DNA from 4 places in the Vibrio taketomensis genome. Region 2 is predicted to be linked to each of the others. Evidence: predicted binding sites of a transcription regulator. Region 2 holds the regulator's gene; each other region holds the start of a gene.
The links. Region 2 encodes PurR, which represses purine synthesis genes. Its sites were predicted from a motif close to TNANGNAAACGTTTNCNTNA; they were not measured.
Positions count from the first base shown of each region.

Region 1: a site for PurR is predicted at 2,545-2,564, ahead of Vt282_RS10735 (NCS2 family permease). Genes of this name have one in related genera too.
Region 3: a site for PurR is predicted at 2,838-2,857, ahead of Vt282_RS05825 (NupC/NupG family nucleoside CNT transporter). Genes of this name have one in related genera too.
Region 4: a site for PurR is predicted at 1,298-1,317, ahead of Vt282_RS00540 (NCS2 family permease). Genes of this name have one in related genera too.

Region 1 covers NZ_AP019649.1:2,325,438-2,330,480, forward strand. The annotation lists partial or broken gene frsA (esterase FrsA) at 1-370, opposite strand, end outside; gene gpt (xanthine phosphoribosyltransferase Tet(34)) at 527-991, opposite strand; gene Vt282_RS10735 (NCS2 family permease) at 1,235-2,524, opposite strand; gene Vt282_RS10740 (aminoacyl-histidine dipeptidase) at 3,550-5,019, shown strand.
Region 2 covers NZ_AP019649.1:987,124-992,166, reverse strand. The annotation lists gene torR (two-component system response regulator TorR) at 1-49, opposite strand, end outside; gene torD (molecular chaperone TorD) at 289-942, shown strand; gene purR (HTH-type transcriptional repressor PurR) at 1,148-2,152, shown strand; cyclic di-GMP riboswitch class I at 2,301-2,398, shown strand; gene Vt282_RS04600 (TfoX/Sxy family DNA transformation protein) at 2,511-3,104, shown strand; gene Vt282_RS04595 (TVP38/TMEM64 family protein) at 3,234-3,923, shown strand; gene Vt282_RS04590 (putative signal transducing protein) at 3,938-4,252, shown strand; gene Vt282_RS04585 (alpha/beta fold hydrolase) at 4,230-5,027, opposite strand.
Region 3 covers NZ_AP019649.1:1,242,477-1,247,519, reverse strand. The annotation lists gene cpaB (Flp pilus assembly protein CpaB) at 1-170, opposite strand, end outside; gene Vt282_RS05835 (A24 family peptidase) at 180-668, opposite strand; partial or broken gene Vt282_RS05830 (Flp family type IVb pilin) at 625-833, opposite strand; gene Vt282_RS05825 (NupC/NupG family nucleoside CNT transporter) at 1,435-2,643, opposite strand; gene Vt282_RS05820 (glucosaminidase domain-containing protein) at 3,090-3,998, shown strand; gene Vt282_RS05815 (thiol-disulfide oxidoreductase DCC family protein) at 4,149-4,529, shown strand; gene Vt282_RS05810 (acyl-CoA synthetase) at 4,615-5,043, opposite strand, start outside.
Region 4 covers NZ_AP019649.1:115,689-120,731, forward strand. The annotation lists gene rpoZ (DNA-directed RNA polymerase subunit omega) at 12-284, opposite strand; gene gmk (guanylate kinase) at 397-1,020, opposite strand; purine riboswitch at 1,370-1,469, shown strand; gene Vt282_RS00540 (NCS2 family permease) at 1,557-2,927, shown strand; gene Vt282_RS00545 (phosphate-starvation-inducible protein PsiE) at 3,030-3,455, shown strand; gene Vt282_RS00550 (YicC/YloC family endoribonuclease) at 3,516-4,382, opposite strand; gene rph (ribonuclease PH) at 4,568-5,043, shown strand, end outside.

The sequences.
Region 1 (5,043 bases), 1.3 Mb from region 2:
CATTCGCCCCCTCATCGCCGACTAATTCATGCCCTTTTTTTTGGTGCTCCATACCCAGTTTGGTCCACTCATAAGTCCAGTTGCCACTGTGATAACCCATTACCGTGTCGAGCCATTTATCATGCGTACGAGAGTGTTGTGAGCCAGCAATCCTCGCTAACACTTCTTCCATTTCAATCGGGTCGATACCCTGCCATGACCATTGCAGACGATGTAAATTGCGGTACCAGTTGGATTGCCCTTTCTCACGCATTTCATCCAGCAACTCTTGGTTGGTTGGCATGTAACGCGTTAACTCTGACGTTTCTTTAGCTTGTTTATGTTTCACAAAAAGAGTTTCAGAGAGGTTGGTGTTATCTGTTTCTGACATGGTGCTACCTAACTAAGACATTCGTAATCATAATAAACCTAATCAGCAATAACAGAGAAGGCAATTCATGGCTTACCGTATTATGAATTCACACCATAAATAACGAATAGGTAAAAAAAATGACCCTTGCGGGTCATCTTTGAATATCTGCAAACTTTATTTCTGCTTGCGATTGATAGGCTCAACGTACTGAACAGTTGTATCCCATGGTTGCTCAATCCATGTGTCTTGAGCGATATCAACCACGTATTCGTCCAGCAGTGCAGCACCTGATGGTTTAGCACAAACCGCAATCAGTTTTGCTTTCGGGTACATTTCACGCAGTTTACGTGCAGTATCACCGCTATCTACTAGGTCTTCTACGATTAGGTAACCTTCACCATCACCTTCTGGCGCTTTTAGTACACTCATATCACGTTGGTGATCGTGGTCGTAGCTTGAGATACAGATGGTATCTACGTAACGAATACCCAGTTCACGCGCAAGGATTGCGCCAGGAACTAGACCACCACGGCTAACCGCCCAAATACCTTTCCATTGTTCAGCAGGCATTTGTTTTTCTGCCAATTGACGGCAGTAATTCTGCATGGTGTCCCAAGTGATAACGAATTTTTTACTCATTGTAGTAACCTAATTATTTGAAAGTTTTACGTCCCGCTGATACGCCAAATTAGCGTTCATACAGCAACCAGCAGAAAGCGAACAGCTATACGGGGACAGAAGCTACGCAAACGATTATTCTACCTAAACAGCGTAACAATACCAACTATAAAAAAAGCCATAGTAGACAGTTCCACTATGGCTTTCGCTCCCGATAAATGACTTAATTCCACTAATCGTCAATTGGTTAGTGGAATCTACCTACTACATTGCTAGGTATTTAAGAATAAATAGCGCGGATAGACACCATACACTGATCGATACTTCACGACCTTTACCACTTAGCAATTTGATTGCCGCGTAAGAGATAAAGCCAAACGCAATACCTTCTGCAATCGAGTATGTCAGTGGCATCAGCAAACACGTTACAACCACTGGCGCCGCTTCTGTTAGGTCACGCCAATCAACGCTTACCAAACCAGACATCATTAGAATTGCAACGTAGAACAGTGCACCTGCCGTCGCATATGCTGGGATCATGCCCGCTAGCGGAGCAAAGAATAGCGCTAATAAGAATAGTACGCCTACAACCACTGCCGTTAGACCAGTGCGACCACCAGCAGCAACACCTGCTGTTGATTCAACAAATGATGTCGTGCTCGAAGTACCTAGCATTGCACCCACTGACGTTGCTGTTGAGTCAGCCAATAGCGCTTTACTTAGACGAGGTAACTTACCGTCTTCAGTCATTAAGTTTGCTTTAGTCGCAACTCCCACCAAAGTACCTGCGGTATCGAACAAGTCGACAAATAGGAACGCAAATACAACCGTGATCATGCCAACTTCAAATACGTCAGCAATGTTCATTTGCATAAATGTTGGTGCGATGCTTGGAGGTGTAGACATGATGCCGCCGTACTGAACATCACCCACCACAATACCGATCGCAGTGATGATAAGAATGGCAATTAAAACTGCACCGCGAACGCCACGATAAACAAGCGCTATTGTTAAAAAGAAACCCAGTGCTGCTAGCGCAGGCTTAAGGCTAGTGATATCACCACGACTAACCAGTGTTGCTGGGTTATCCACTACAATACCCGCATTTTGCAAGCCGATGAATGCAAGGAACAAACCGATACCGGCAGAAATACCTGTACGCAGTGACAGTGGAATCGAGTTAATGATCCATTCACGGACTTTAAAAACACTCAATGCCATAAATAGCAAACCAGACACAAAAACTGCGCCCAACGCAACTTGCCAAGTATGCCCCATGCCCAAAACAACACCGTAAGTGAAGAATGCGTTAAGACCCATACCCGGAGCCAAAGCGATTGGGTAGTTCGCCACGATACCCATAACAAAACAGCCAATAGCAGCAGCAAGACAGGTAGCAACAAACACTGCACCCTTATCCATGCCAGCATCAGCCAACATTGCAGGGTTAACAAAGATGATGTAAGCCATCGTCAAAAAGGTAGTAATACCCGCGACGAGCTCAGTTTTTACGTTCGTGCCGTTTTCGCTGAGCTTGAACAGTTTTTCGAGCATGATTGAATCCTATTGGAAAATTAAGTAAACGTTTGCGTAATCGATTGGCACGGATTATAGAGTTATCAAAAAGCAAATTCTAGATAGAATTATCACTCTAAGTTATATTTTCTTTCAAATTTTTCATCCCTTGCAAAACATCATTCGAATCAAACAAATATTTTCTTTATTTTCAACAAATAAGATTAAATTCGTTGCAAGCATAAAATTGTAGATTTAGCGAGCGATGTAATAAATTTTCAAGGTAATTTGACTCGAAGTGGCCAAAGAAAAGCGTGGAATATGGTCAAGCAAAGCGAAATATCTCTGCCTCGGTAGGATTTGAAGAGGAATTTTGCTCAAATCATCAAACTGCAGATAAAAAACGCCACTCAATTTGAGTGGCGGTTGAATCATGTCAGCAAAAAACAGGCTGCTGTAAAAAATTCTAAAAATAGGGGGTGAACAAAACTGTTCGAAACAAACTAAAACTTAGTAGCCAAAGCTTGTTGGGTATACAAAATTACTAGTATAAACAGAGCTGTTTATCCAGAACATTGCACTTGGTAAACCTTTCATGCTATCACCTTTTAAATCAATGCAATTAAACAAAACGTTGATTTCTCGGTTCCTTGGAGGCGATAAATCGGACTCATCCTTTGAGCATTTTTTCCTTCGAATAACGAAGTTGGTGCAAATATACCCTAAAGAAATAAAATTACAATAGCATTGATGATAAAAGTCACACTTTTCTTAAAAATGATCTAGATCAAGCTTATTCTGTAAGTAAATTACATTTTCAGAACGTTTTACGACCAATCACAACAAAACCATACGCACACGATTGGGCACACGATTGGCTAAGCACCGCCGGCAAGATTTCAACAATAAAGCTGTAACAAATCGTCTTTATCCCCTACTCACTAATAAAGGAGAGTGATATGCTAGCTTCTTCTAATTTTGTAGACCAACCCTAGTATTTCATGCCATCCGTGGCAGTTATCACTTCAATATACTCTGGTCTTTAGTATTTTAAGGAGTCATCCGTGTCTGAATTCCATTCTGAAATCAGTAAATTATCACCTGCTCCACTTTGGCAGTTCTTTGACAAAATTTGTTCTATCCCTCACCCATCAAAACATGAAGAAGCGCTAGCGCAATACATTGTTAGCTGGGCACAAGAGCAAGGTCTAGATGTTCGCCGCGATCCTACTGGTAACGTATTTATCAAAAAACCAGCGACACCAGGCATGGAAAACAAAAAAGGTGTGGTACTACAAGCGCACATAGACATGGTGCCGCAAAAAAATGAAGACACACAACATGACTTCACGACTGACGCAATCCAACCATATGTAGATGGTGAATGGGTTACAGCGAAAGGCACTACGCTCGGCGCAGATAACGGTATGGGTATGGCATCTTGCTTGGCAGTGCTTGCATCTACTGATATCAAACACGGTCCAATTGAAGTTCTGCTAACGATTGATGAAGAAGCAGGCATGACTGGTGCATTTGGCCTTGAGGCGGGTTGGTTAGAAGGTGACATCCTTCTTAATACAGACTCAGAGCAAGAAGGTGAAGTCTACATGGGTTGTGCTGGCGGTATTGATGGTGAACTGACTGTCGCTGTTGAGCGTGAAGCAATCCCTGCAGGTTACACCACACGTCAACTGATTCTAAAAGGTCTAAAAGGTGGTCACTCAGGCTGTGACATTCACACTGGTCGTGGTAATGCGAACAAGCTTCTTGCTCGCTTCCTAGCTGGTCACGCACAAGAGCTAGACCTACGCTTGGTGGAATTCCGTGGAGGCAGCTTACGTAACGCTATTCCTCGTGAAGCATTTGTGACTGTTGCTGTTCCAGCCGCGAACGAGGCAAAACTTGCCGAGTTATTTGAATTCTACACAGATCTATTGCGCGCTGAACTAGGTCGAGTTGAAACCGATATCGTGACATTCAATCAAGACGTTGCTGTTAACGATGGCGTATTCACTCAAGCAACTCAGCAACGCTTGATTGCAACGCTAAATGCGCTACCAAATGGCGTTGTACGTATGAGCGATGATATTCAAGGCGTGGTTGAAACATCACTAAACGTTGGTGTTATCACGACTGATGCAGATAAAGTGACTATCCTTTGTTTGATTCGTTCTCTGATTGACTCAGGTCGCCAACAAGTAGAAAGCACGCTAACCTCTGTTGCTCAACTGGCCGGTGCTGAAATCAAATTCAGCGGCGCATACCCTGGCTGGAAGCCTGACGCAGATTCAGAAATCATGCATGTCTTCCGCGATCTGTATGAGAACATCTATGGTCGTAAGCCAAACATCATGGTAATTCATGCCGGTCTTGAGTGTGGTCTATTTAAAGAACCATACCCACACATGGACATGCTGTCATTTGGCCCAACGATCAAGTTCCCACACTCACCTGATGAGAAAGTAGAAATCAGCAGCGTGGCACTATTTTGGGAACAAATGGTTGCACTATTGGAAAATATTCCAAACAAATAGTGAATAAGCCATTTCGCATAAGTT
Region 2 (5,043 bases):
TACTGCGAGTCACTGCGTCGTCTTCTACAACTAAAACGTGATAGCTCATCTAAACCACTTTATTTACATTGGGAATCAATTTCCGTTGTATTCTATTCATATGTCGTAACATTTCTAGTATTTATTACATTAAAATCAAGAAAGATGATTTTTATTGATTCAAGACAACCCTAGCTCATCGGTTAACAATTTGCCATTTTAAGACTCATTTAGTCACAATAGGCATTATCGTTATTCATTTTTCTTCGCTAAAATATAAATAGAACACAAACTTGGAGCATTATTTAGATGCAAGAACTCAAAGCGTTTAACGAAAAGCGTGCAGAAATTTACTGGTGGTTTTCTAGTTTATTTGCCAAAGAGCTGACCGAAGCTGAATTGGATCAATACCAAAGCGCTGAAATTCGTGGCTTTTTATCTGGCCTAGGCGAAAACCCAACCCTTAAACCATCTGTTGATCGCCTAGTCGACGCGCTTAACCGCCAAATTGACCGTGAAGATGGCCAACTTGAACTCGCCGCTGACTTCTGCGATCTGTTCCTGAAATCAGATAAAGAGTCTGCTTTGCCATATGCTTCGATGTATGTCGGCACAACAGGTCTTCTACATGATGAGCCAGCCAAAGAAATGGAAGCGCTGCTTGCAGAACATGGCGTGGCAATCAATCAAAGTTTGAATGAGCCTGCGGATCATATCGCTATTGAACTCGACCTGCTGGGCAATATGATTATTCGCACTAACGAGCTTGAGCAAGAAGGCCATTTTGAAGATGCGCTGATTGAACAAGAGGCGTTTATTCGCCGTTATATTCTAAATTGGGTACCTAAGTTCGCCGCGAAAAGCCAAGCACTTGACTCATTTGGTTTCTATTCAGCCGTCACTTCATTGCTTGTTGCGTTCCTTGAACTCGACTGTAACTATTTGGCCGGCGAAGCGGAATAGCATACACGCCCCAAGCTGCGATGATGGTTTTTCATTTGCTACCAGCGTCAATGCGGTCTAAAATCGTCATCGCAAACGATAAATTAATATAACTTAAGTACAAACCGCTGCTCTCAAGCGGTTTTTGTATTTCTAATACTTACTGCCAATTTATTCCCAATAATGTGAATAGCGGATGTGGCAGCGATAGATAGGATCATACCTTATGGCCACTATAAAAGATGTTGCGCGCTTAGCTGGCGTATCGACAACAACTGTATCGCACGTGATTAATAAAACGCGCTTTGTTGCTGAAGCAACACAAGAACGTGTAATGGAAGCGGTTACAGAGCTAAACTACGCACCAAGCGCAGTCGCTCGCAGTCTAAAATGTAATAGCACACGCACTATCGGTATGCTAGTAACGCAATCAACTAACCTGTTCTTTTCTGAAGTCATTGATGGTGTTGAGAGCTACTGCTACCGCCAAGGTTACACGCTAATTCTTTGTAATACGGGTGGTATCTACGAGAAGCAACGTGACTACATTCGCATGCTAGCGGAAAAACGTGTCGACGGTATTTTGGTAATGTGTTCAGACCTAACCGAAGAACTGAGCGAAATGCTAGACCGCCATAAAGACATTCCTAAAGTGGTTATGGACTGGGGCCCAGAGAGCTCTCAAGTCGATAAGATCATCGACAACTCAGAAGAAGGTGGCTACCTAGCGACCAAATACCTCATTGAGCATGGTCACAAAGATATCGCATGTTTAAGTGGTCACTTCGAAAAAGCCGTTTGCCAAGAGCGTATTCAAGGCTTTAAACGTGCGATGACAGAAGCAGACCTTACGGTTAATGAAGATTGGATTCTTGAAGGTAACTTTGAGTGTGACACTGCCGTGCTTGCCGCTGACCAAATCGTTGCAATGGACAAGCGTCCTACGGCAATTTTCTGTTTTAACGATACCATGGCACTTGGTCTAATGAGTCGCCTACAGCAAAAAGGCATTCGTATTCCAGAAGATATGTCGGTGATCGGTTACGACAACATCGAGTTGGCAGAGTACTTCTCTCCACCGCTAACAACGGTTCACCAACCAAAACGTCGTGTAGGTAAAAACGCGTTTGAAATCCTACTTGAGCGCATCAAAAATAAAGAACACGATAAGCGAGTTTTTGAAATGCATCCAGAAATCGTTGAGCGCTCTACGGTTAAGAAAATTAACTAACTCGATGATTAATAAAACAATAGCTGATGGTCTCACCATCAGCTATGTTACATTTCAGACTTTATTCTTGCATTAAGATCACAATTCTTCCATAGTATGCTGATACTTCTTACAAGAAGTATTTTAATCTTTAGCAAAGCAAATTAAGTCACGCACAGGGCAAACCATTCTGAAAAGATGGGACGCAAAGCCACCGGCCTAAATATTCATGATTCAACATGACTGTATGGTAGCGGGGTTGCCGATGGTAGAAATGCACACGTTAACTGATTAACCTCCAGATACCTGCATTACCTGCTATTCTCTCGGACCTGATTTGGTGGCGTATTAACATACACATACACCGAGAAAGTACTGAATGGATAAACCAATACTGAAAGACTCAATGAGGCTATTTGAGCCACTAGGTCGCATTAAATCTCGCTCTATGTTTGGTGGGTTTGGGATTTTCGCAGACGAAACCATGTTTGCCCTAGTCGTACACAATAAGCTTCATATCCGTGCTGACAGCACTTTAAGAAAACAATTTAAGCAACTGGGTTTTGAACCTTATATTTATCACAAACGCGGTTTCCCTGTTGTCACCAAGTACTTCGCACTCAGTGAAGAATGGTATAACGACAGTGAAAAAGCCCTTGAGATAGCTCGAGCTGCGCATGCCAGAGCGCAAGTAGAAAAGTCTTCTCAAGCTGAAACAAAACCAACCCGTATTAAAGATTTACCTAATTTACGTCTAGCGACTGAACGTATGCTTAAAAAAGCAGGCATTGAAGACGTTCAGCAGCTACATCAAACTGGCTCTCTAGAGGCGTTTAAAGCGATTCGTAACTCTCATACTAGTGAGGTTAGCCTCGAGCTTCTTTGGTCGCTTGAGGGCGCGATACAGGGCACCCATTGGTCTGTTGTCCCCCTAGCCCGCCGAGAGGAATTGCTCGCACGCTTACAGCACTAACTTAATCTAGCCAGCGATCTCGCTGGCTTTTTTTTGAAAGTTTTTCGCGACTTATAAGTTCTTATATTTCATCAACGCAGCAAATTTAGATACTAAGCTTAATACAGGCTAGGTATAAGGAGAGCAAAGATGAACAAGAAACTGATTTTTGGCCTGTTGCTAATAGGATTAATCGCCTTTCTAATCACCCAATTTGGTGATCAACTCACGCTAGAAAATGCCAAAGCGCAACAAGCTGCTCTTGCTGCTTATATCGAGCAAAATTTCGTTTTAGCAGCCATCACATACTTTGCAATATATGTTGCTATCACTGCGTTTTCGATTCCGGGAGCCGCGGTTGTTACGTTGTTAGGTGCTGCGCTATTTGGCTTCTGGACTAGCTTACTTTTGGTATCTTTTGCGAGTACCATTGGTGCGACACTGGCTTTTCTCAGCAGTCGTTTTCTTCTACGAGACTGGGTACAAGGGAAGTTTGGCGATAAGCTTAACGCCATTAACCAAGGTGTAGCCAAAGACGGAGCGTTTTATCTATTCTCACTGCGCTTAATTCCCGTTTTTCCATTTTTCCTGATCAACCTATTGATGGGGCTAACCCCAATCACAACCGCGCGTTTCTACTTAGTCAGTCAACTAGGGATGCTGCCAGGCACAGCTGTTTATCTCAACGCCGGTACACAGTTAGCGCAAATCGATAGTTTGTCTGGCATCGTATCGCCATCAGTATTAGTGTCTTTCGCGCTACTTGGTTTATTCCCTATCATTGCAAAATGGGTGATGGCAAAGTTTAAACGTGATGGGCAATCGCAAAGTCACGCTTAATACGGAGTAACTTAGTGAAAATATTCAGCGCAGCGAATCCCCCACAAGCTCACATTGTCTGTGAGCTTTTGCGTTCACATAATATTGAGTGTGAAGTCCGTGGCGAAGGTATTTTTGGCTTACAAGGTGAAGTACCTTTTGGCGATTCTAGCGAGCCCCATGTCTGGCTTTTTGACGTCAGCCAAGCACCTGCAGCGCAAGCCCTGGTTAAACAATTTGAACAGCCGCACTCGCTACCAGAATGGCAATGCTCAGAGTGCGGTGAAATCAATGAAGGACAATTCGCCTTATGTTGGCAATGCGGTACTAGCGAATTTGCTGATGAATAAAGTTAATCGAATGTTGGTTGAATTCGTCTGGGCGCTCAATATTGCACACATGCCCACAGTCGGCGATCTCTCGTAGTTGGCTCAGTTTATGTGCTGCGATCATTTCTCGTACCGGCTGAATAAACATGTAGTCCCGTTCGCCCATCAAATATAGCGTTGGGATCGGTAGCTCTTTTTCTTTAAAGCAGCGCATCAATGGATTCACTTCCGATGCGAGTCTAAACCAGCGCTTAAACTCTTTCTGACACAGCTTTTTCGCCTCACGTACAAACAAATGCCTTGATTGTCGCTGAGTTTTCTGTGGCATGACAATGTAAGCAAACAGACGATAAAGCCACATATATGGCACGACGTGCTTGAACGTATTGCCGAGTGTCACCAAAAATTGTGAACGCGTATTTAAGCGAGTTACTGCTCCACCTAACACCATCGAACTCACCCGCTCTGAGGCAAGCTCTGCCAAATTTCGTACGATAATAGTGCCTAATGACATACCAACAAAGTGCGCGGACTGAATCTTTAAATGGTCGAGGACTTGTAGGATGTCTAACGTCACTGATTTAAACGTGTATTGACTTGAGATCAGATCCTTCAGTAACTGATTAGACTTACCGTGGCCACGAAGATCGACAAGCAGCAGATTAAAATGCGCTTTGTATGCTTTGATTTGTTTAAACCAAATTGATGAGCTACCACCAGCTCCGTGAACGAAGACAACCCATTCTTTGCTTGTTGGATGTAAATAGGTTTTATGAAACAGCAAGGTATTACTCATTTACGCTACAAAATAG
Region 3 (5,043 bases), 260 kb from region 2:
TCTCCTTGCTTAACCCCCTCAGGGGATAACACATAGGCTTTGAAGAAAACGGGAGCAAGCTCTTGTGATTCAGCAACGACAGGCTGAGCGTTTTGTTTGGGAAAAAACAGACCAAAGAGACCCGCTACGATCGCAACAATGGCCACGGCCATAATAATTTTTGAACGCATGTTCTTTCCTTATATTGATGCTGCAATAAAAAATAAGCCGGATAAACAAATAGGCATGCCATAGGGTAATCCATTCTGCTTGACTCTTTCTATTCCAACAAAACATCCGTATATTAAATAAATCAGCGCAAGCACTCCGCCTAAAAAAGCAATGAACAATAAATACCACCAAAGATATTGCTCTGATATTGCAGGCAAAAATGCGATTGCTAACTTACTGTCTCCCCCACCCCATATCGAAAATCCATATAGAGCGAGTAGCACTAAACATCCAATAACAATATTTAATAAAGCGAACTGTGAAAAACCAATCAGCAAACTGACACAAAGTATTGAAAGGCATAATTTATTTGATATTGTTCTCGTCAATATATCTGCATATATCACTGAAGATAGGATGGCTAACAATAGCCATCCTACATAAAAGCTTTGCTTAACATCTATATGTACTGCATTACTTTGCGGCCGTGATATTATCTGAAATAAAACCCATAGCATCCGTTAGCGCTTTCTTTAACCCAGTAGTATCGGATGCAAAACAGCTAGTACTAATGCAGATACAGCAACACCAATAATTGCGTATTCAATGGCGGTTACACCACGTTGGTCGTTTCTAAATTTCTCGACCGCGAGTTGAGTATTGATAAATAATTTAGTTAACATTTTGTACCTCGACGTTGTTTTCACTAACAGAGACTTGCTCTTTCCTTGACGAGATAATTATGAGTGAAGAATATCAGCAGTTACAATTAATGCTTGTTTGATATTTTTGAAAAAATAACTCTTTGACCTACAAATTATTCAAAATATATTTTTGGTTGCGTAAGCACCGTCTCAATTTTGATATAGTTTATTTATAAATATATCATTTAGTTTTGACTTTTGGAATCAATGCTGACAAAAGTAATTTATTCGCAAAAATTTGATTTAATAACGTGATATCGATCTCACATTGTATATTTTCACTAATACTTTGGATTGAAGCCTTTCTTTACAAAAAAATAAACTATTTACTCTATTTTTACCATTTTGAGTCACAACCTATGGACTATCTGTAAAATTTGTGTACCGAGATAATTATTCGTTACTTCATTGCCCTTTAGTCTTCGGAGAAATGCGGTTGGACTTTCTATTCTGATGCTGAAATTTTCTAATCAACATATCGATAATTTGCGCCTAGGCGCTGTTTATCTCAATCTCCTAAACGCCAGATACAAAAAAGCCCGCTCAATGGCGGGCTTCTGAGCTGAATCAGCACTGACGATTACAGAGCAATAAACAAACCAGCTAGCGCAGCGCTCATCATATTTGCAAGTGTCGCGGCAATAACTGCACGTACACCTAACTTCGCAACTTCTTGACGACGCTCTGGAGCCATTGCGCCAATCGAACCTAGTGAAATCGCAATTGAGCCGATGTTTGCAAAACCGCAAAGTGCAAAGGTAATGATCACTTGGCTGTGAGCAGACAATGTATCGCGCACGCTCACAAAATCAAGGAAGGCAACAAACTCATTCAATACTGTTTTCTGACCAATCAACGCCGCCGCTGTAAACACGTCATCCATTGAGATACCAGCAAACAACGCTAGTGGTGCAAAGATGTAACCAAAAATCGTTTGTAGCGTCAGGTTTTCAATGCCGAATAGAGCACCTACTGCTTCAAAACCTGCGTTGATCATTGCGATCACACTGACAAACGCAATCAGCATCGTACCGACCGCAACCGCAACTTTTACACCATTCATCGCACCTGTTGCCAATGCGTCAACCATGTTGCTATCGGTGCTTTTCTCTAGCTTAATCTCTTGTTGCGCAGCTGAAACTTCACGCTCTGGCACCATCATTTTTGCCATCAAAAGACCGCCCGGCGCTGCCATAAAGCTTGCCGCGATGAGGTATTTTAGTTCAATGCCTAGTGCGGCATAACCACCCAACACTGAGCCGGCTACCGATGCCATGCCGCCAACCGTTACAGCAAACAATTCAGAGCGCGTCATTTGCGGCAAGAATGGGCGTACCACCAGCGAAGCTTCGCACATTGAAAGGAAGATGTTGCTCGTTGCGGCCAACGATTCCACTTTTGATGTACCCAGAAGACGCGCAATACCGCCACCAATCACTAAGATTAGCTTTTGCATCACACCAAGGTAATAAAGTAGAGAAATAATGGCTGATAGGAAAACAATCAACGGTAGAACGCGAATTGCGAAAATGAAGTTGCCCTTCGCTAAGTCACCAAAAACGAAACCAATACCCTCGTCAGCAAACGACAAAAGGCCTGAAACACCGTTACTAATTGCGCCTAATAGAGACTGGCCAAGCGGAAAGTACAGCACCAAAGCGGCGAAACCTGCTTGAAGAGTAAATGCACCGAGAATTGTGCGCCAATTGATGCTTTTACGACTATCTGAAAGTGCATATGCACACGCTAAAATCGCTAAGATGCCCGCTAAGCTGTAGATGATTTGCATTATGTTACCTTGCTATGTATCTGTGCTAACTATCTGAATTTAAAGCGAACCAAAAATTAGACGCGCACGAGTGCAGGCAACATCGCAAAATGTTGTCTTGCCCGATAGCGGATTTATGGCCCGTAAACGCTCACAGTTACGCTGGGCCCTGTTCCTTGGGGCAAGTATCCATTTTGCAGCCGTTTGAAAGCTGATTAGGAAAACGATTACGTTCCTAATCGCGCGGAGTATAGTGACTCTATGAGAATGTGACAATGGTCACTTGCGTAAAAACTGAGGAATTGCGTCCGTTCGATAAAAAAATGACCATTTACCGCGATAAATCAATGCCACTGAAATCTTAGAGCTAAGATTTGATCGCATAATATGGCAAACAAAATGCAATTAGGCTTATATAATCAAAGCTCTGAGTCACTTGGCTATAACAACTTTTAGGAGGGATATTGATGTCCTCACTTTTACAATCACATGCTAAAACGCTCTTATGTCTTTTTTTGTTTTCATGCTCAACGCATGCAGCCTCAACGTTGCCTGCCTCTCCGGAACAAATTAGCGCTCCCTACCCTCATATTAAAGTCCAAGAACTGAGCTCTGCTGAGCAGCTCATTGCTGATTTTAAACAGCATAACTACCAACTAAAACTGGTTACTGCTGACAAAACTGTTCCTAGCTACTTTGTTGAAAATCTGCCTAATGATTTGAATAATTTGCCAGTAGAAGAGAAAACTACAGGATTTATCCGCCTACTGCTGCCAACAGTAAAAGCGGTGAATAACCAAATTCTATTAGTCAGAAATGAGTTAAAAGCGTTAGAAAGCAAGCCAAAATCCGCTTGGACAGAAGCTGAACAAGCTTGGGTAGAGAACCTGATGCATTCTTATGACGTCAAGACCAACAATATCGGAGATCTATTGCTACAAGTCGATATTATTCCGATCGGTATGGTGCTTGCGCAAGGTATTGATGAAAGTGGTTGGGGCACCAGTCATTTCGCGGTGAAAGGCAACAGTTTATACGGAGAACATCTTCCTGCTCACGGTGGTAAATACCTTACAACTCCTGGCGGTCACGTAAAAGTTGCCGCGTTTGACAACCTATACGCTGGTACAGCAAGTTATATCCACAACCTCAATACTACGCGCGCTTATGAACAGTTGTGGCAACTTCGTAAACAGCTTCGCGAGCAACAGAACTTAAATGGATACCGACTGGTTGCAGCCTTGTCGCACTACTCCACACGTGGCGAAGCTTACGTCGACAATCTACGCGCACTGATCAAACATCATCAGCTTGATAACTTTGACCAGCTAAAATTAGACAGCAACCACGCGACTCGAATCCGTTTTAGCCACTAACGACACTATCGGTGACCGTCATTCGTTTCACGTAAGCCAGCGTCACTACGACGCTGGTTTTCTTCACGCTAGTATTAAAATCGGGCTTTATTTGATCAGAGTAGCGCCCGCCGCGTAAGTAACTGGCATGTATGTGAAAGGAATGATGTTTTGAACAAAGTAACCATTTTCTACGACGCTTCATGCCCACTCTGTGTGAAAGAGATGACGTCACTAAAATACCACCTCGGCACACACGCAAAATTTGTGAACGTACTCAACGCTGAAGCAATGAAGCATCACCCTTCCATTTCTGTAGAAGAGAGTCGCAGATTACTTCACGTTATTGATGACAAGGGTAATTTGCGACTTGCGGTTGATGCGAACGTCTATCTTTGGCAATTGACCGGAACCAAGCACTATTTAAAAATGCTGCGCTGGCCACTTATTCGACCCTTCGCTAACGCCTGCTACACCCTGTTTGCGCGTCACCGCTACAAAATCTCACGTTTACTGACTGGAAAGTCACGCTGTAAACAATGTGAATTATGAACGCCGCTTTTTACCTGCTGATTATAAAAAAGAGTTATCTCAACGAGATAACTCTCAACATAACGACAAAACACAACTCTGTATGCTATTCGTTCACTCGGTCACGCAACACATATTTTTGTACTTTACCTGTCGACGTTTTAGGCAGTGCAGTAAAGATAAATTTCTTCGGCACTTTAAAATGCGCCATCTGGCTACGACAAAAAGCAATCAGCTCATCTTGGGTTAAGGCTGCTGCCCCTTTCGTTTTAACGAACGCACATGGAACCTCTCCCCACTTTTCATCTGACATCGCGATCACGGCCACTTCTTCAATATCTGGATGTCGATAAAGCACGTCCTCTATCTCAATACTTGAGATGTTTTCACCACCAGAGATGATGATGTCTTTGGAACGATCTTTGATCTCGATGTAGTTATCTTCGTGCCAAACCGCCACGTCACCTGTATGGAACCAACCTTCTGCAAGTGACTCATCGGTAGTACTTGGGTTTTTCAGGTAGCCTTTCATGAC
Region 4 (5,043 bases), 870 kb from region 2:
AGAAAGTCTGATTAGCGACCGTGAGCGATGCTGCTAACTGCTGCCAGTTCAGCTGCTTCTTGCTCTTGTTGCTCTTGACGCTCACGTGCATCAAGGATTTCTTTCGTGATCAGACCTTCTTCGATTTCGCGTAGAGCGATAACCGTTGGTTTATCGTTCTCTTCTGGCACTAGTGAATCTTTACCGCCAGTTTGCATTTGACGAGCGCGGCGAGCCGCAATCAGTACTAGGTCGAAACGGTTGCCAACTTTTTCAACAGCGTCTTGAACAGTTACGCGTGCCATGAGGACTCCAAATAGTTAACTAAATTTTTGAATGACGAGAAATTATACAGGCTTCAGCGCTTTTATTCTAGCCAAAGCGTTTTCTCATCGGTGAATGGCTTTTGGGAGATCCTTACTCAGCCAATAGAGCATCAAGCATGCCTTTATATTTAGCAGCTTGTTTATCTTGCTTCAATCTTTCTGCACGAATGATGGCTTTAAAGTCCATCAGTGCATTGTCAAATTCATCATTGACGATTACATAGTCGTATTCGTCATAATGAGAAATCTCTGATTTCGCTTCCGCCATGCGTTTTGCAATCACGGCTTCGCTATCTTGACCACGCGTGTTTAGGCGGCGTTCTAGCTCACCATTTGATGGTGGTAGAATAAAGATGCTTTTTGCTTGTGGCATTTGTTCACGGATTTGACGCGCACCTTGCCAATCGATATCAAGAAATACGTCGATACCTTTGTCTAGATTTTCTTCAATCCATACTCGAGAAGTGCCGTAGTAGTTACCAAATACTTCTGCGTATTCTAGGAACTGGCCTTTTTCGATTAGCTCTTCAAACAGCTCTTTTTGCACAAAGTGGTAGTGCACACCATCTTGCTCACCCGGGCGCATGCCGCGCGTAGTGTGAGACACAGATACTTTCATCGCGTATGTTGGATTGGTTTCCAGCATCGCTGAGATCAAGCTAGATTTACCAGCGCCGCTCGGTGCCGAGACGATATATAGAGTACCTTTGCCCATATGTAACGTTCCACATTTGGTTGGATGGTGTCGAGAAAAGTCGACAGTTTAAAGATAGCACTGACCGAGAACTATCACGCGATTGGTGAAAAATAGGTCAGAAAAATGGAGGCGAAGAGTAGCACGATCACAAGGATCATCACAAGGAAAACAACGCTCACACCATGGGAATTACGATCTTACAATCTTTCCGCGCGCTATCCCGTTAATTTAGTGGAAATATCTTAATGTCGATAAGCAATAAGTTGATTATTGCTAGTTGACTATGCCTCGCGCTTTAGGCAAACGTTTGCTTTTTATCGTCAATATTGTTGAAAAAGGATTGAACTTTTACTCTAGATGCATACAATGCGCGCAAACGTTTACGTGCTGTATATTCTCAGTGAATTGGACTGAGTGTTTCTACCACCGAGCCTATCTTGGTGACTACAGTAAGTTCTTGCTTTCGTGACTAAAATTTTAAGTTCGTAGCGAGAATTTTCTTTATTTCAGCATGTGTGCCTATTCACGAAAATTTAAGTTGTAAAGGTTACATAGTGAGTCTCGAAACAACCCTTAAGCAAAGTAAGACGACCAGCTTGCTGGACTCTACTTTTAAACTCTCTGAGCGCAAAACCACCATTAGCACTGAGCTATATGCCGGTTTTATTACTTTCCTAGCGATGACTTATATTCTGGCGGTCAACCCAGCGATTTTGGGTGGTATTCCGGGAATGGATAAAGGTGCAGTTTTTACCGCTACCGCACTATCTGCAGCGATTGCGACACTGATTATGGGCATTTGGGGTAACTACCCAGTCATGCTTGCGCCAGGCATGAGTATGAATGGCTTCTTTAAAGGTTTGCTATTAAGTGGCTCTGTCGCACTGGTTTGGAATGAAGCGCTATTTGGTATCTTCCTATCGGGCGTGGTGTATTTGATTCTGTCGCTAAGCAATATTCGTAAAACGCTGATTGAATCGATTCCTGAAGATCTTAAATTGGCGATCACCGTTTCGCTCGGGATGTTTATTGCATTCTTAGGCCTAAAAAATGCTGGCATCATCGTTTCCAATCCCATCATTTTGGTCAGCATGGGTGATATTTCTAATCCTCAAGTTCTGATTGCTTACATCAGTATCTTTATCGCGCTAGGTTGTATGATTCGTGATATCAAACTGGCGACGTTTATCTCGTTTATTTCTGCGATCATTCTGACCATTCTTGCTGACATGCTGATGGGTACCAATAATGCCCCAATTCCAGAACAGCTATTCTCGATGCCACCAAGCTTGGAAGGCAGCTTTGGCGCAGTGTTTGAAATATCGAATTTAACCGCAGACAAATGGTTTGATTTGCTATTTATCGTAGTGATTTTCTTGATTGTCGACTTTTTCGATGGTTTAAGCACTATTGTCGGCGTAGGCCGTGATGCGGGTATTATCGATGACGACGGTAAAGTGCCAAACGCACGTTCTGCGTTGGTGGCAGATGCGGGTGGTACAGTGATCGGTGCGGTTCTTGGTTCGACCTCTATTACCGCGTTCTCGGAATCGGGCATTGCCTCTTCGCAAGGGGCTAAGACTGGTCTTGCTGCGGTAATGGTAGCGATTCTATTTGCTCTATCACTATTCTTGTACCCATTGTTCTCAGTTTTCTCTGCGGCGATGGTGGCGCCGGCAATGGTAGTGGTTGGTATCTACATGATTGGTCGCCTAGGTAAAATTAACTGGGAGCATAAAGAATCACGTATTGCCGCGTTCTTTACCATTATGTTCACGGTACTGAGCTTCTCACCAGCGAACGGTATGGCGATGGGCTTTATTAGCTATTGCTTCTCAATGGTAGTGGCAGGACGTGCGAAAGAAGTGCACCCAGTCATTTACGGCCTATCATTGGTGTTCTTAACTTACTTAGTGTTGCTGTAAGTATTCGTTCAATTCAATGCTCCTACTGACGTGGGGGCATTGAATCCACCTATTCCATGGTACTATTATTAAAATCAATAATAAGAAAGTGGAATAGTAACCATGCCTTCTCATTTACCTCCTTCGTTTAGTCGACCTTTTCTCCGCCTTTTCCATCTTCTTGAAGCCGTACTGTTGGTTGCGATCACACTAGCGACCGTGTGGGCGATGGTAGAAGAATTTGTACATATCTATGTGCAAAAGAGAGTAATGCTGGAAGATATTCTCCTGATGTTCATTTATCTTGAAGTGCTCGCCATGGTGGGGCAGTTTGTGATGAACGGTAAGATCCCAGTGCGTTATCCAATCTATATCGCGATGATGGCGATTGCTCGTTACATCACATTGGGGATGAAAGAGCTCGATTCGGTGATGATCGTGTGGCTCTCGTTGGCGGCGTTTATTCTTGCTGCTGCGACTTTGTTGATTCGCGTTGGCCACCATTATTGGCCATATATTGATGGCAAAACATCGGAAAAAGATGAGTAATGAATAACATAAAAAAATCCCCGCAATGCGGGGATTTTTACGTTTATAGAGAGTAAATGCTTACTCGATATTCTGGATCTGTTCGCGCATTTGCTCGATCAGTACTTTTAGTTCAACACCCGATGCGGTGATATCTGTACTGATTGATTTTGATGCAAGCGTATTTGATTCACGGTTAAACTCTTGCATCATGAAATCAAGCTTACGGCCGCATGCGCCACCTTTTTTCATTACGGCCAACGCTTCTTTTACGTGAGAATCTAGGCGGTCGAGTTCTTCAGCAACATCAGATTTTTGCGCTAGAAGAATCAGCTCTTGCTCTACACGTGAAGCATCAAGCTCAATTTTTGCTTCTTCAAATTTATTCAGTAGGCGCTCACGTTGCCAAGTAAGAATTTCTGGCATGCGGGCACGCACTTTTACCACTTCATCCGTAATGGCTGTTAGGCGCTGCTCAATCAATGCCTTCATGTTGTCACCTTCACGGCCACGTGCATCGATGAACTCAGAAAGTGCCTCATCAAAACCTGCTAATAGGTCTTTGTTGATGGCATCCATATCTTGTTCTGGCGTTTCCATCACGCCAGGCCACTGCATGACTTGGAATGGATTAATGCGGCTTAATTCACCCGTCATGTGCATCACTTGCTCAGCCGCTTTGATTACCTGACTAGCAAGAGTTTCATTGATGGTTAGCTCGCCTTTTGCTGAGGGATTCGCCTCAAAGCGTAAGTGACATTCCACTTTACCGCGTGCTAGACGTTGGCGAAAACGCTCGCGCAGTACTGGTTCTAAACCACGGAATTGTTCCGGTAGGCGGAAGTAAGTTTCTAGGTAGCGTTGGTTTACGCTGCGGATTTCCCATACGGCTGTACCCCAAGTGCCTTTAAGCTCTTTGCGCGCATAGGCCGTCATACTGTAGATCATCGAATTTTCCTGTCTATATCTGCTGAAAATTAACCCTGAGATAGTAGCACAGTCGCAGCTATAGTCCCGATATTAGTGCTAAGCAATTGAATTGTTATTGTCGCCATACTCGCCAGCGCAAACCTTTTCGGTTATAATCTTGCCCCAACCAAAACGTCTCCCCCTAAACCTAAAGGTAGATGCCCATGCGTCCAAACGATCGCAAGGCGGATCAAGTTCGCCCAATAAAAATTACACGTAACTACACTGCTTACGCAGAAGGCTCCGTTCTTGTTGAGTTTGGTAACACCAAAGTTCTTTGCAACGCTTCAATTGAAGAAAATGTTCCTCGTTGGTTAAAAGGCCAAGGTAAAGGCTGGGTGACGGCTGAATATGGCATGCTGCCACGTGCAACGCATTCACGTACTCGTCGTGAAGCGACTAATGGCCAGCAAGGTGGTCGTACGATGGAGATTCAACGTCTTATCGCGCGTAGCCTACGCGCAGTGGTGGATCTAAAAGCGATGGGCGAGTTTATGATCACGGTTGACTGTGACGTAATTCAAGCCGATGGTGGTACGCGTACTGCGTCTATCTCAGGTGCAAGTGTGGCGCTAGCGGATGCATTCCAACACCTAATCGATAGCGGTAAGCTAAAGACTAACCCAATGAAAGGCCATGT